DNA from 2 places in the Pseudescherichia sp. genome. Region 1 is predicted to be linked to the other one. Evidence: predicted binding sites of a transcription regulator. Region 1 holds the regulator's gene; the other holds the start of a gene.
The links. The regulator CRP, encoded in region 1, controls carbon source genes, mostly activating them, when cyclic AMP is high. The targets are predictions, from matches to a motif close to ATGTGANNNNNNTCACAT.
Positions count from the first base shown of each region.

Region 2: pth (aminoacyl-tRNA hydrolase) is a predicted target of CRP. The motif match lies at 4,895-4,912, and genes of this name have one in related genera.

Region 1 is NZ_DAMBWA010000003.1:404,588-411,782, forward strand. It holds gene pabA (aminodeoxychorismate synthase component 2) at 1-402, shown strand, start outside; gene RTX96_RS06685 (aspartate aminotransferase family protein) at 482-1,702, shown strand; gene RTX96_RS06690 (YccS/YhfK family putative transporter) at 1,699-3,780, opposite strand; gene crp (cAMP-activated global transcriptional regulator CRP) at 3,831-4,463, opposite strand; gene RTX96_RS06700 (OsmC family protein) at 4,772-5,176, shown strand; gene RTX96_RS06705 (phosphoribulokinase) at 5,228-6,097, opposite strand; gene RTX96_RS06710 (YheU family protein) at 6,151-6,369, opposite strand; gene RTX96_RS06715 (hydrolase) at 6,370-7,195, opposite strand, start outside.
Region 2 is NZ_DAMBWA010000021.1:5,919-13,113, forward strand. It holds gene RTX96_RS19900 (DMT family transporter) at 1-800, shown strand, start outside; gene RTX96_RS19905 (helix-turn-helix transcriptional regulator) at 766-1,560, opposite strand; partial or broken gene RTX96_RS19910 (YbfB/YjiJ family MFS transporter) at 1,816-2,849, shown strand; gene ychF (redox-regulated ATPase YchF) at 2,916-4,010, opposite strand; gene pth (aminoacyl-tRNA hydrolase) at 4,137-4,721, opposite strand; gene ychH (stress-induced protein YchH) at 4,995-5,270, shown strand; gene RTX96_RS19930 (MerR family transcriptional regulator) at 5,440-6,480, shown strand; gene dauA (C4-dicarboxylic acid transporter DauA) at 6,484-7,195, opposite strand, start outside.

The sequences.
Region 1 (7,195 bases):
GAGTCAGGCATATCACTGGAGGTCATCCGTCACTACGCCGGTAAGCTGCCGATCCTCGGCGTCTGCCTGGGTCACCAGGCGATTGCTCAGGTTTTTGGCGCGACCATCGTCCGGGCGCAGAAGGTGATGCACGGCAAAACCTCCGCCATTACTCACAGCGGCCGGGGCGTGTTTCATGAGCTGAACAATCCGCTCACCGTCACCCGCTACCACTCACTGCTCATCGATCCCGCTACGCTGCCCGACTGCTTCGAGGTAACCGCATGGAGCGACACCCAGGAGATTATGGCTATTCGCCATCGGGAGTGGGATCTGCAGGGAGTACAGTTCCACCCGGAGAGCATCCTGAGCGAGCAGGGACACGCGCTGCTGGCAAACTTTCTTAATCAGGCCGATTTTTAGTTGCCACGCACTGATTTTTTATGCATATTTTGTGATTATATTTTCATAATTATTGCTGCATATAACGGATGGGCATGACATGGCAACTGAACAGAACGCAGTTACGCGCGCAACCTTTGACGAAGTAATTCTGCCCGTTTATGCACCGGCAGAGTTTATCCCGGTGAAGGGCAAGGGGAGTCGAGTGTGGGATCAGCAGGGCAAGGAGTATGTTGATTTCGCGGGCGGGATTGCCGTTACGGCGCTGGGCCACTGCCATCCTGCGCTGGTGGAAGCGCTGAAAAGCCAGGGCGAAACGCTGTGGCATACCAGCAACGTCTTTACCAACGAACCGGCGCTGCGCCTGGCGCGCAAGATTATTGCTACCACCTTTGCCGAGCGCGTGCTGTTCATGAACTCCGGCACCGAGGCTAACGAAACCGCCTTTAAGCTGGCGCGCTACTACGCCTCTACGCGCCACAGCCCCTATAAAACCAAAATCATCGCCTTCCACAACGCTTTTCACGGACGCTCGCTGTTTACCGTCTCGGTCGGCGGCCAGCCGAAGTACTCCGACGGCTTTGGGCCGAAACCCGCCGATATTATTCACGTGCCGTTTAACGATCTTCATGCGGTCAAAGCGGTAATGGACGATCACACCTGTGCAGTGGTCGTTGAGCCGGTGCAGGGGGAAGGGGGCGTGACTGCTGCAACGCCAGCGTTCTTACAGGGCCTGCGCGAGCTGTGCGACCAGCACCAGGCGCTGCTGGTATTTGATGAAGTGCAGTGCGGAATGGGACGCAGCGGCGATCTCTTTGCCTACATGCACTACGGCGTGACGCCGGATATCCTCACCAGCGCCAAGGCGCTGGGCGGCGGCTTCCCCATCAGTGCGGTGCTGACCACCGAGGCAATCGCCAGCGCCTTCCACGTGGGCTCCCACGGCTCGACCTACGGCGGCAACCCGCTGGCCTGCGCGGTGGCGGGGGCGGCCTTTGACATCATCAGCTCGCCTGAGGTGCTGCAGGGCATCAGCGAGAAGCGTCAACGCTTCGTGAAGCATTTGCAGCAGATCGATGAACAGTTCAACGTATTCAGCGATATTCGCGGCATGGGGCTGCTGATTGGTGCAGAGTTAAAACCGCAGTACAAGGGGCGCGCCCGCGATCTGCTTTACGCGGCCGCCGATGAGGGGGTGATGGTGCTGAATGCCGGGCCGGACGTGATGCGCTTTGCGCCGTCGCTGGTGGTCAGCGAGCAGGATATTGACGAAGGCATGCAGCGTTTTGCCGCTGCGGTAGCCAACATCGTCCGGGCTTAATCTTTACTCCACCTGCGGTTAAGCCAGATGCCATGATGCGGGCGCTGACGCCATGCCACCGATGAGATAGTGTGCATGCTGTTCAGGTGCCCGATAATGCGCTGGAGATGCATCTCCATCGGGCTCATCGGGCCGTGGGTGAGCGTCTCCGGCGCTTCAAGAATATTCGCGTCTCCGGATGCCCCGGCCCCGTCATAGTCCAGCCGCTGCTGGCAGCGCTGAAGCGCAATCTCACAGGACTCCAGATAGCGCTGGGCCAGATCCGGCGTTAGCATCGCGTGTTCCCGAGCCAGGGTTGTCAGGGCGTTAATGTGTTCGACGATAAACTGGCTGTGGGTCACCCAGAGCTTCATATCTTCCAGATAATGGGTATTGAACCCCGGCTCCTGCATCGCCTGGTTGAGGGAGTTAAAGAGCGCGTTGTGCGCCTGATTGACCCGTATCCGCTGGTAAGCCAGCGGCGTGGGCTGCGGATCGTCACTGAGGATCAGGCGAATCGCATCCTGATCCTTCTCAATCGCATCATGGGCATTTTTCCGCAGCAGCCCGCTCTGCCACTGCGGCCAGAGCCAGACCATCCCGCCGAAGGCGATCAGGCAGCCAATCAGGGTATCGATCAGGCGGGCGACGATAAAGTTCTCGCCGCTCAGGGTCAGAATTTGAATCGAATAAACCGCCGTAATGGTGAAACCCACCGTCGCCCAGCCGTAGCTCTTACGAATTATCAGGTAGCTTACCAGCGTAATAAACAGCATGCCCAGCAGCGTGTACCCCTCCGGGACATGAAAGTGCAGGGCGAACCCGGCGATGGTCAACCCCGCTAACGTCCCTGCCGCCCGGTGTAAAATACGCACCCGCGTGGCACCGTAACCGTTCTGCGTGACCAGCAGCACCGTCATCAGGATCCAGTAGGGCTTCGGCAGGTGCAGCGCGCTGCCCATCAGGCTGGCGACGCTCAGCATGACGCTGATGCGGGCGGCGTTGCGCAGCGCCGGAGATTTCAGCGACAGGTAGCTCTTGAGCGCCTCCCATAGCGGCTGGCGGCGCTGCTGGTCGGCCATCAGATCGCGCGTATAGAGCGGACGCTGGGTGCGCAGCACGCGGGCAATACGGCTAAAGTGCCAGGCGCAGAACTGCCCGACCGGGTTTTGCGGATGCTGGCGGGCGATCTTCTCCAGCGCGCCAATCTGCTTCTCCATAGTGAAGCGGGTCGGGTAGCGATGGTAGAGAATGTCGTCCGCCAGCACCCGGAGCCGGGCGGCGACCACCTGCGCATTCCAGCGGATCACCGCTTCGGCGTGGCTGCGCTCCACCAGCTTCTGCACCTCTTCCGGCTGGTGCAGGCTAACCGAGATGTGCTCCTGCAGATCCAGCGCCACCTGAAACGCCCGCAGCAGACGCTTGTAGTCGTTATGCTGGTTGGCGGCGAGCATATGCAGCTGCTGATAGCACTGGCTGATGAGATCCACCGCCTTTTGCTGGCGCGTCAGCAGCGGTGGCAAGGCCTTCTCCGGGTCGGCGTGCTGCGTTAGCAGGCTGTACTTCGCCTCGCAGTAGTCGGCAAGCTGGCGATAGAGCAGGCTTAACGACTCACGCAGCGGCTGCTCGCGCCACAGCCAGAACCAGAACCAGTTAAATGCGCCATACCAGAGCGTGCCCAGGGCGTAGATGAGCAGCGGCTCCCAGACCGGCATATTGCCCGCCAGGCTCAGGGTAAAGATAGCGGCGATGAGCGAGGCAGGCAGCAGGCGAGCGTGTAGAGGACTGATTTCCGCCGTGACGCCCAGCAGCATTGCCAGTCCGGCAAGGATCAGCGGGAGCGCAACGTTGGCCCCCAGCAGCAGCTGCACCGCCAGGCTACAGCCGGCAAACAGCGAACCGCCGATAATCAGGCGCTTAAAGAAGCGTTTGTGTGGGGTATCAAGACCGGCAATGTTACAGCAGGCGGGCACCAGCGAGAACAGTAGCCCCTGCTGCAGGTGGCCTAACGCCAGGCCGATGGCCACGGGAAGGCACAGCACCAGCGTTTGCCGCAGTGCGTAGTTAACTTCAGGGTGGTAGATTAACCGGCGCCACATGGGGGAGAGCAAAAACGGCGTGCGCAGAGGCGACACGCCGTTCTTAAAGCTTAACGCGTTCCGTAGACGACGATGGTTTTACCATGTGCAGAGATCAGGTTCTGATCTTCCAGCATCTTCAGAATACGGCCCACGGTTTCGCGGGAGCAGCCCACGATCTGGCCAATCTCCTGGCGGGTGATTTTGATCTGCATCCCGTCCGGATGGGTCATGGCGTCTGGCTGTTTAGCCAGGTTCAGCAGCGTCTGCGCGATGCGGCCGGTAACGTCGAGGAAGGCAAGGTTGCCCACTTTCTCAGAGGTGACCTGCAGGCGACGTGCCATCTGCGACGAGAGGCGCATCAGAATATCCGGGTTGACCTGGATAAGCTGACGGAATTTTTTATAGGAAATTTCGGCCACTTCACAGGCGGTTTTCGCCCGTACCCATGCGCTGCGCTCCTGGCCCTCTTCAAACAGGCCCAGTTCACCGATAAAGTCTCCCTGGTTCAGGTAAGAGAGGATCATCTCTTTCCCTTCTTCATCCTTGATGAGCACTGCCACCGAGCCTTTGACGATGTAATACAACGTTTCCGCTTTTTCACCCTGGTGAATCAGCGTGCTCTTCGACGGGTACTTATGAATGTGGCAATGAGACAAGAACCATTCGAGAGTCGGGTCTGTTTGTGGTTTGCCAAGCACCATGCGCGGTTATCCTCTGTTATAAGCTGGCGCCAGTCGCGGGACGGGTCCGGCGGCTGGGGTTGCAATCATATGCTTCCCGAATCCTGGGAAGGGGGCCGTCAATATAGGCATGCGGCCTGTAATGGTTGAAGTCCTCTGCATACCTGCATAATGTCAATACATTACTGGAGCATCCCGACTGTTTTAGCATAGCTTTTGCCGTGTGTCTCCTGGTGTCTCGCTTCAGCTTGATGCAGGTCGCCTTCCGTTGCGCGTTTTGCTCTGCGCGCGTAATCTGTCGGGAAAATTGCCACTCTGGAGTGATGAAAATGCAAGCACGCGTAAAATGGGTTGAAGGGTTAACGTTTCTCGGCGAGTCCGCCTCTGGGCATCAGGTCTTAATGGACGGCAACTCCGGGGACAAAGCCCCCAGCCCGATGGAGATGGTACTGATGGCGGCAGGCGGATGCAGCGCCATTGACGTGGTGTCGATCCTGCAGAAAGGGCGTCATAGCGTGACCGATTGCGAAGTGAAGCTGACCTCCGAGCGTCGGGAAGAGGCGCCGCGTCTCTTCACCCACATCAACCTGCACTTTATCGTTACCGGCAAAGAGCTGAAGGAGGCGGCGGTATCCCGCGCGGTGGATCTCTCAGCGGAGAAGTACTGCTCCGTGGCGCTGATGCTGGAGAAAGCGGTCAATATCACCCACTCCTACGAGGTGGTTGAGGGATGATTTTATGCCCGGTGGCGCTGCGCTTACCGGGCCTGCATGTCGCGCATTACCCTATTCAATCTTCTTGCCTTCCATCAGCCGCTGCACCAGCGGCAGCATAATCAGCTCCATCGCCAGTCCCATTTTGCCCCCCGGCACCACCAGGGTGTTGATGTGGGAGATAAACGATCCCTGCAGCATCGCCAGCAGCCAGGGATAGTCGATACCCTCCAGATCGCGAAAGTGGATCACCACAAAGCTCTCGTCCAGCGAGGGAATATTTTTGGCTGCAAAGGGATTTGAGGTGTCAACCGTGGGGACGCGCTGGAAGTTGATGTGGGTGCGGGAGAACTGCGGCGTAATGAAGTTGATGTAGTCATCCATCGAGCGCACCACCGAGTCCATCACCGTCTCCCGGGAGTGGCCGCGCTCGCTGGTGTCGCGGATCATCTTCTGGATCCATTCGAGGTTAATAATTGGCACCACCCCTACCAGCAGATCCACATGGCGCGCCACGTCGTGCTGGGGCGTCACCACGCCGCCGTGCAATCCTTCGTAAAAAAGAATGTCGGTGGGTTCCGGCAGCGGCTGCCACGGCGTAAAGGTGCCCGGCACCTGGTTCCAGGGGACGGCTTCGTCGTAGGTGTGCAGATACTTGCGTGCCTGTCCGGTGCCGTTGTGACCATATTCGATAAAGGTCTGCTCCAGCAGACCAAAGTCGTTGGCGTCCGGACCAAAGTAGCTGATATGCCGCCCGGCATCGCGCGCCTTGCGGATCGCCATATCCATCTCCGGACGGGTATAGCGGTGGAAGCTATCGCCCTCCACCTCGGCGGCGCGTAGACCCAGCTGGGAAAATATTTTACGAAAGGCGAGGCTGGTGGTGGTGGTACCTGCACCGCTGGAACCTGTGACAGCAATCACCGGATGTTTGGCTGACATAGCGAACGACTCCCTGATTAACAGCAGAAGAGGGCGGATCGCCTGACGCAGCGTTATTCGCGAAACTGTTTCCGGGGCATAATATTGACTGTCTCGTGCAGCTCTGACCACACCAGCACGGCCTCACCCGTTTCCAGCTGACGCTTTACGTCGGCAACCTTTTGCTCAAGCGAACGCTCATGTTCACCATAATCGGTGCCTTCGCGCAAGACAAAGCTCTCAATCAGGCTGTAGAGCGTCTCGGGTGCAACCTCTTGCCAGGGAATAATCATCTATGCCTCCAGATAGGGTGCCAGCCAGTCGGGGATGCGCTTTTCAAGCCACATCTCAGGGCGGCGCAGCGTGCCGCCAACGAAGCCAACGTGGCCGCCATGTTCGGTCAACTGATATTCAATATTAGCGGGTAAATGGCCCGCCGCCGGAATGACGTGGTGATCCATAAAGGGATCGTCTTTGGCATGGATAATCAGCGTTGGCTTGCGGATCTGCGGCAGGACCGGCATGGCGCTGCTTCGGCGGTAGTAGTCGATGGCGTCATCGAATCCGTGCGCCTTTGCGGTAATCAGGTCATCAAACTCACGGATGCGGCGCACGCGCTTGAGCTGGGCAAGATCGATCGGCAGGGTACCGGGATAGACCTTGAGCTTGCGTCTGGCGTTGGCTTTTAGCAGGTTGAGCAGGTAACGCTGATAGAAACGTGAGAAACCCTTATCCATATGGAGGCTGCAGGCCTCCAGCACCAGCGGAGCCGAGACGATCACCGCCGCGTTGAGCGGCAGGCTATCGTCAGCTTTAGCCAGCAGACAGCCGAGCATATTGCCGCCGAGAGAGTAACCCACCGCAGCGGTAGGCGCGGCGCCAAAGGTGTTGCGTAGCCAATGCAAGAACCACGTGCCGTCTTCGGTTTCACCGGAGTGGTAGATGCGGTTCAGGCGGTTAGGCTCGCCGCTGCAGCCGCGAAAGTGCATCACCACCCCGAGCCAGCCGCGCTGCTTTGCCGCGTGAATTAATCCGTGGGCGTAGGGGCTGTGCAGGCTACCCTCCAGGCCGTGAAATACCACCAACCGGGGCTTATCTTTCGCCTGCTGCGGATCCTCG
Region 2 (7,195 bases), on a different contig from region 1:
GGATTTTCTCCCGCGAAGGCATCTCCGGGATGCCGGTTTTTGCCTTTCTCGGACTCCGCTTTGGCTGTGCCGCACTGGTTCTGCTGCCGTTTTGCCGGGGGCAGCGTATCCCGAAAGCGCAGATACTAAGGGTGCTTATCAGCGGTGCCTGGATGGCGCTGACCATGTGTCTGTGGATCTACTCTGTTTCTACTACTCCCTCGCTGGGCGAAGGCGCATTTATTATGAGCCTGTCGATGCTGTTCGTGCCGCTGGTGGCCTGGGGAATGATGAAGGTTCGGCCCGCCCGCGCCTACTGGGAGTGTCTTCCGTTGGCCTTCGTCGGGCTGGGATTGCTGAGCTTACAGTTCCCGGTATCGTTTCACGCCAGCCAGGGATGGTTCCTGCTGACCGCCGTGGTGCAGTCTATCTCCTTCTGCTACACCAGCCGCTGTGCCAGAGAGGTACCGCTGCTGCCGCTGACGGCAGTACAGCTGGGCATGACCGGTGTGGTAGGACTGGTGCTGTCTGGCCTGACAGAGACGTGGACCCAGCCGTTTACGGCTTCCACCGCGATGTGGCTGCTTGCCAGCATTCTCATTGCTACCAGCCTACGCTTTGGCCTTCAGCTCCAGGGGCAGAAGCATGCCGCGGTTGCTAATGCGGCGATTATCATGGTACTGGAGCCGCTGCTGACGGTGATTGCTGCTGCCATCTGGTATGGAGAGAAGCTGCCGATGCAGAAGATCACCGGCGGGATATTAATCCTGGTGGCCCAGCTGTGGTTTAGATGGCGGATGGTGGTGCGGCCTCAGTCTTAAGATAGAACAGGACAAATACGCCCGGCAGGTTCTCTATTTCGAGTGAGGTATAGGTAAAGCGGTTAATATGGCCATTTTTATCAATAATGGCCTTATTACCGGCGCCGATTTTGCTGACGTCGTGGTAATTCCACATCCGACGGAAATCTGCGCTTTGCTCATTTAGCACCGATATAACCGCTTCAAACTCTTCCGCGTGTTTGGCGGCGGCATAATTTGAGCGAAAGGCGGAAATCGTGTGCCGGGCGGCGCTATCCCAGTCATGAATAATATTTCGATACTCGGCATTCATAAACATGAGTTTTAGAGAATTTCTTTCCTCTTTAGCCACGCTTGACCAATCAAAAATCTGCTTTTTGGCCGCCTCATTCCAGTAGAGAATATCCATATTAGCGGTGCGGATAAATGCCGGATGTGGATTAAGGGCATCAACCATAGCGGTCACTTCAGCAGGCAGCTGTCTGGTGGCTTTTTTCGGTACATTTCGATGTCCGAAAACGATATCTTCCAGATAATCCTGCTCCACGGGAGTAAGTTTAAGCACCTGGGCGATACGCTGCAGAGCCCCATGAGAGATGCTGATGCTTCTACCTTGTTCCAGCCACGTATACCAGCTGACGCTCACGGCGGCCAGCTGCGCGACCTCTTCGCGACGCAGACCTTTAACGCGCCGGCCAGCCGCTGTAAAGCCATAGCCAGCGGGATCAACAGCGGCACGCCGTCGGGTGAGAAAATTTTTCACATCCTCGTTTCGGGACATCGACCTCTCCTGGCTATGACTGTTAGTCATAGGATAATCCCCCCTATTTTTTGCGGAGGGGTAAGCATTTACGATTGCCGCACAGAATAGAGTAGTCACGGGAAAAATTAAAATATGTCATCGCATCAGTTACCAGAAACCCTGCCTGGCAGGCGCTTAGCTAGCGGGAACGTCACAACTATGCTCACTGGAATTTTCACGCTGGTGGTAGTGATGGGCATTGGCCGTTTTTCACTCACGCCGCAGATACCGGTAATGATCAGCGATGGATTTCTCAATCTCTCCAGCGCAGGCATTCTCGCCGCCATGAACTATATTGGCTACCTGCTGGGAGCAATCCACGTTAGCCGCATGCAGCGCAACCATACTGCGTACCTGAAGACAGGGCTGCTTGTCACTATGGTGGTCACGCTCCTCTCAGGGACAACTTCCTTGTTTGTTCTGCAGTGCCTTTTCCGCTTTATTGCAGGCGTGGGCGGCGCGTGGGCGCTGATTATCGTCACCTCCTGGACGCAGCTGGAACTGGCAGCGAAAAATGCGCCCCGTCTCTCCGCCGCCGTATTCAGCGGCCCGGGCATTGGCATTATGCTGACAGGCGTTCTGGCATGGATTATGTCGGCTCAACACATCACCTCATCTGAAGCGTGGTACGTCTATGGTGGCGTTGCCCTCGTCGCGATCCTGCTGATCTTTCGTCGTCTGCCGCATGAGTTACCCTCAGTGCAGAAGAGACGAGAAGCGGTACCCGTAGGGCGAAACCTTAAAGTGCTGCTCGGCGTTTATACGCTGGCAGGCTTTGGTTACATTTTGCCTGCCACCTTCCTGTCGCAAATGGCGCATACCGTGTTCAATAGCGGTAATCAGGCTGCTTTTTTCTGGCCCCTGTTCGGGCTCTCTGCGGTTGCGGGGGTATTGCTGGTAATTATGTTTGCCGCCGTCGTGAACACGCGTATCAGCCTGGCATTTGCAATGATCGTGCAGGGAGTAGGGGTTGCTGCACCGGTTGTGGCACATAACGCAGCGGGATTGATGGTGTCGACCGTGCTGACCGGACTGTGCTTCTTGTCTATTATGCAGCTGTCGATCGCCTTGCGCGTGAAGTGTCAAACGGCGAAATGGCAAAGACGGTGGGCATGTTGACGGCTGGCTATGCCACTGGGCAATTGACGGGACCGCTGGTCTCCTCTGCCTGCGTCGCGCTCTTCTCCTCGCTGGAGCCCGCGCTGCTGCTGGCGGCAGGCGGCCTGATCGCCGGGGGTGGGGTGGTGCTGGTTATGATACGAAAATGAGAGCGACCCTAAGCCATAAAAAAATCCACGCCTGGGCGTGGATTTCTATTTGTCGCGAAGGGCGAATTAGACGTTGAACAGGAAGTTCATCACATCGCCATCTTTAACGATGTAATCTTTCCCTTCGGCACGCATCTTACCGGCCTCTTTCGCACCCTGTTCGCCTTTATAGGTAATAAAGTCTTCAAAGGCGATGGTCTGGGCGCGGATAAAGCCCTTTTCGAAATCGGTATGGATCTTACCTGCGGCCTGCGGGGCGGTAGCGCCCACCGGGATAGTCCAGGCGCGAACCTCTTTCACACCGGCGGTAAAGTAAGTTTGCAGGTTCAGCAGCTCATAACCGGCGCGGATCACGCGGTTCAGGCCCGGCTCTTCCAGACCCAGCTCGGCCATAAACTCTTCACGATCGGCGTCGTCCAGCTCGGCAATGTCGGACTCAACGGCGGCGCAGACGGCAACCACTACCGAGCCTTCCGCAGCAGCGATTTCACGCACTTTGTCCAGGTACGGGTTGTTCTCGAAACCGTCTTCATTGACGTTAGCGATGTACATGGTCGGTTTCAGCGTCAGGAAGCTCAGGTACTTGATGGCAGCCTTATCTTCATCCGTCAGGTTTTTCAGAGCACGCAACATGCCCGCGTTCTCCAGCTGCGGCAGGCATTTTTCCAGCGCGGCCTGTTCTGCTTTCGCGTCTTTATCGCCGCCTTTAGCTTTCTTCTGCACGCGCTGCAGGGCACGTTCACAGGTATCCAGGTCGGAAAGTGCCAGCTCGGTGTTGATCACCTCGATATCATCAGCAGGATCCACTTTGTTATTTACGTGGATGATGTTGTCGTTCTCAAAGCAGCGCACCACGTGACCGATAGCCTCGGTTTCACGGATGTTGGTCAGGAACTGGTTACCCAGGCCTTCACCTTTGGATGCGCCTTTTACCAGGCCCGCGATGTCAACGAACTCCATCGTGGTCGGCAGAATGCGCTGCGGCTTAACGATCTCAGCCAGCTGATCGAGGCGCGGATCCGGCATCGGCACCACGCCGGTGTTCGGTTCAATTGTACAGAACGGGAAGTTGGCAGCTTCGATGCCCGCCTTGGTCAGCGCATTGAACAGGGTAGATTTACCGACGTTCGGCAAGCCGACGATACCGCATTTGAATCCCATGATTTACATCACCTTAATATCTTGATAATCAACCTGTTAGATAAAACAGATTGCGGAAAAGTTAATAACTTAGCCTATTATACACGTTACAGACCTGCTGCGCGGCAAAAATGGCACTCCCCGCCGCTACTGAGCTTTAAAGGCGTGCAGGCGGTTGGTCGCCTTCACCAAATCTTCCTTCAGCCACAGCTCGGTGCAGCGCACCGCCTCATCAACGGCATCATCAATGAGCTTCTGCTCAGAGGCAGGCGGTTTGCCCAGCACAAAGCCAACAACCTTGTTTTTATCCCCTGGATGGCCAATTCCCACCCGTAAGCGGTGAAAGTTAGGGTTATTGCCGAATTTGCTGATGATATCTTTCAGGCCATTATGGCCGCCGTGACCGCCGCCCAGCTTGAATTTTGCCACACCGGGAGGCAGGTCGAGTTCATCGTGCGCTACCAGCACTTCATCCGGATTAATGCGATAGAAAGTGGCCATTGCCGCCACGGCTTTACCGCTGAGGTTCATAAAAGTTGTCGGCACCAGCAGACGCACGTCTGCTCCGGCGAGGTTAATGCGTGAGGTAAAGCCAAAGAATTTAGGCTCTTCCCGCAGCGGAGCGCGGTAGCGTTCGGCCAGCAGGTCAACATACCATGCTCCGGCATTATGACGGGTAGCGGCATACTCTGCGCCCGGGTTGGCAAGGCCGACAATCAGTTTAATCGTCACGTCTCTTTTCCTGAAAAGTTCACTCTTTGGCGCGTAGTTTACGTGGTCGTGCGGGCATTGACAAAATTCTGCCGCCAAAAGATAAAAAGAGAAATAATTGCCCACAATAACTATTAGAAGATGATTGAGTTCATGGGCTTATATGTAAAGTTCTGTGAGGAGGATATTTATAAATGTGATCCCGCCCGCACCCTGTAAAAGATGCCCTGCCTATACTTTATCCATAAGGATTGGGGATGTTTCCCGTTCAGGCCACAACGCCGGAGGTGACATATGAAACGCAAAAACGCATCGAGACTCGGTAATGCGCTTATGGTTTTAGGGTTAGTGGTGATGGTGGTAGGTGTCGGCTACTCCATCTTGAATCAGCTGCCACAGCTCCATCTGCCGCAGTACTTCGCCCACGGGGCAATTCTGAGCATCTTCGTTGGCGCTATCCTCTGGCTGGCAGGGGCACGCGTCGGCGGCCACGAGCAGGTTTGCGATAAGTACTGGTGGGTGCGCCACTACGATAAACGCTGCCGTCGGGATCAACATAAGCATAGCTGATGGTCGTTCAGATAACGCCCGGCGGCGCTGTGCTTGCACGGGCCTACAACAGGCTTCATAAAACGACTCACAGGAGTCGTTTTTTTTGCGCTTTTTTTTGCATAGCGCCTTGACCCTCACGTAACGTAAGCCCCCAGAGTGGCGCTACTGGTCAGGACAAGGAGCAGCAATGTTAATTCAGGTAGGGGAGCTGGCGAAACGCGCCGGCATCACCGTTCGCACGCTACACCACTACGAGCAGACCGGACTGCTGCTGCCCTCCGCCAGAAGCGAGGCAGGCTACCGGCTCTATAACCTTGCGGATGTGCAGCGCCTGCATATGATCCAGGCGCTGGCAAAAGCGGGGCTGGAGCTTGCCGAAATCAAGGACTTTCTGGAGCAGGATACGCTCTCGCTTCCCGATCTGCTTGATGCGCAAATCGCCCTGCTGGACAGGCAGCTGCGCAGCATTCATACGCTGCGCGACCAGCTTTGCGCGCTACGTACTGGGTTGGAAGAGGAGAGCGAACCGGATCTGGAGTCCTGGCTACAGACTCTGGAGTTAATGCATATGTACGATCGCTGGTTTACTAAAGAAGAGCTACAGCAGCTACCGTTTGCCGCAGAAGGCGAGCGGCTGGCTTCAATCTGGGCGGCGCTGGTTGCGGAAGCGCAGACGCTAATAGCGCAAAAGGTTGCCGAGACCGATACCAAAGCGATGGATCTGGCGATCCGCTGGATGGATCGTCTGGAGCAGGATACGGCAGGCAAGCCGGAGTTTCTGACCCGTCTCAACGAGATGCACAGCGTGGAGCCGCAGATGCGCGAGCGGACGGGCATTACGCCGCAGATTATCGACTACATCACCCGCGCCTTTGCAGAGAGCAAGCTTGCTATCTGGCAGCGTTATCTCACCCCGCAGGAGATGGCCTTTACCCGGGCGCACTACTTTGATCGGCTGATGGAGTGGCCGCCGCTGGTGGCGAAGCTGCATCAGGCTAGCCGGGAGAAGTGCGATCCTGCGTCCGAACAGGGCCAGCAGCTGGCGCAGAACTGGCTTGAACTTTTCCAGTCCTATGCGGGAGACAATCCGGCTACCCAGCAGAAATTTCGCGTGGCTATGCAGCAGGAGCCGCTGTTAATGAAGGGCACCTGGATGACGCCCGAGGTGCTGGCCTGGCTACAGCAGGCGATTGGGGTAATGATGCAGCGTCGGTACGCTGCACCCTAATCATTACAGATCCGCCAGCGCCGCGTCCCGGTTGGGATAGAACGCCAGCCGCCCGGCAATCGGCTTCACGCCTGCGCGCGCCAGCGTGCGCAGGGGCTGAAACTCCAGGTTGCTGACCCGCAGCTCACAGCCTTCCGGCAGCCGTTTGACAAAGCGCTGGAAGGCATCCAGTCCGCCTGCGTCCAGCACCGGTACGGCATCACACTTCAGCACCACAATTCGCTTGCCGGCAATCCGTGACTCCAGATCGTTAAACACCCCTTCGGCCGCAGCGAAGAAGAGCGGCCCAATGACCCGCAGCACCGTGACGTCCGCGGGTACCTCGACGTTAACCGGGGCGAGGCGCGTCATGCGAGCGATACGGCGCATAAACAGCAGCGACGCCAGCACAATGCCGACGCTAATGGCGATAACCATATCAAACAGTACCGTCAGCGACATGCACATCAGCATCACCATGATGTCGTCTTTCGGTGCGCGCCGCAGCAGGTTAACCACCTTATGCGCCTCGCTCATGTTCCAGGCCACCATCAGCAGCAGGGCCGCCATCGCCGACAGCGGTAACCATGAGAGCAGGGGAGCGAGCGCCAGCAGGGCGAGGATCACCAGCAGGGCATGGATAATGGCCGCCACGGGGGAGGTGGCACCCGCGCGCACGTTTGCCGCCGAGCGGGCAATCGCCGCGGTAGCGGTAATGCCGCCAAAGAAGGGGGCG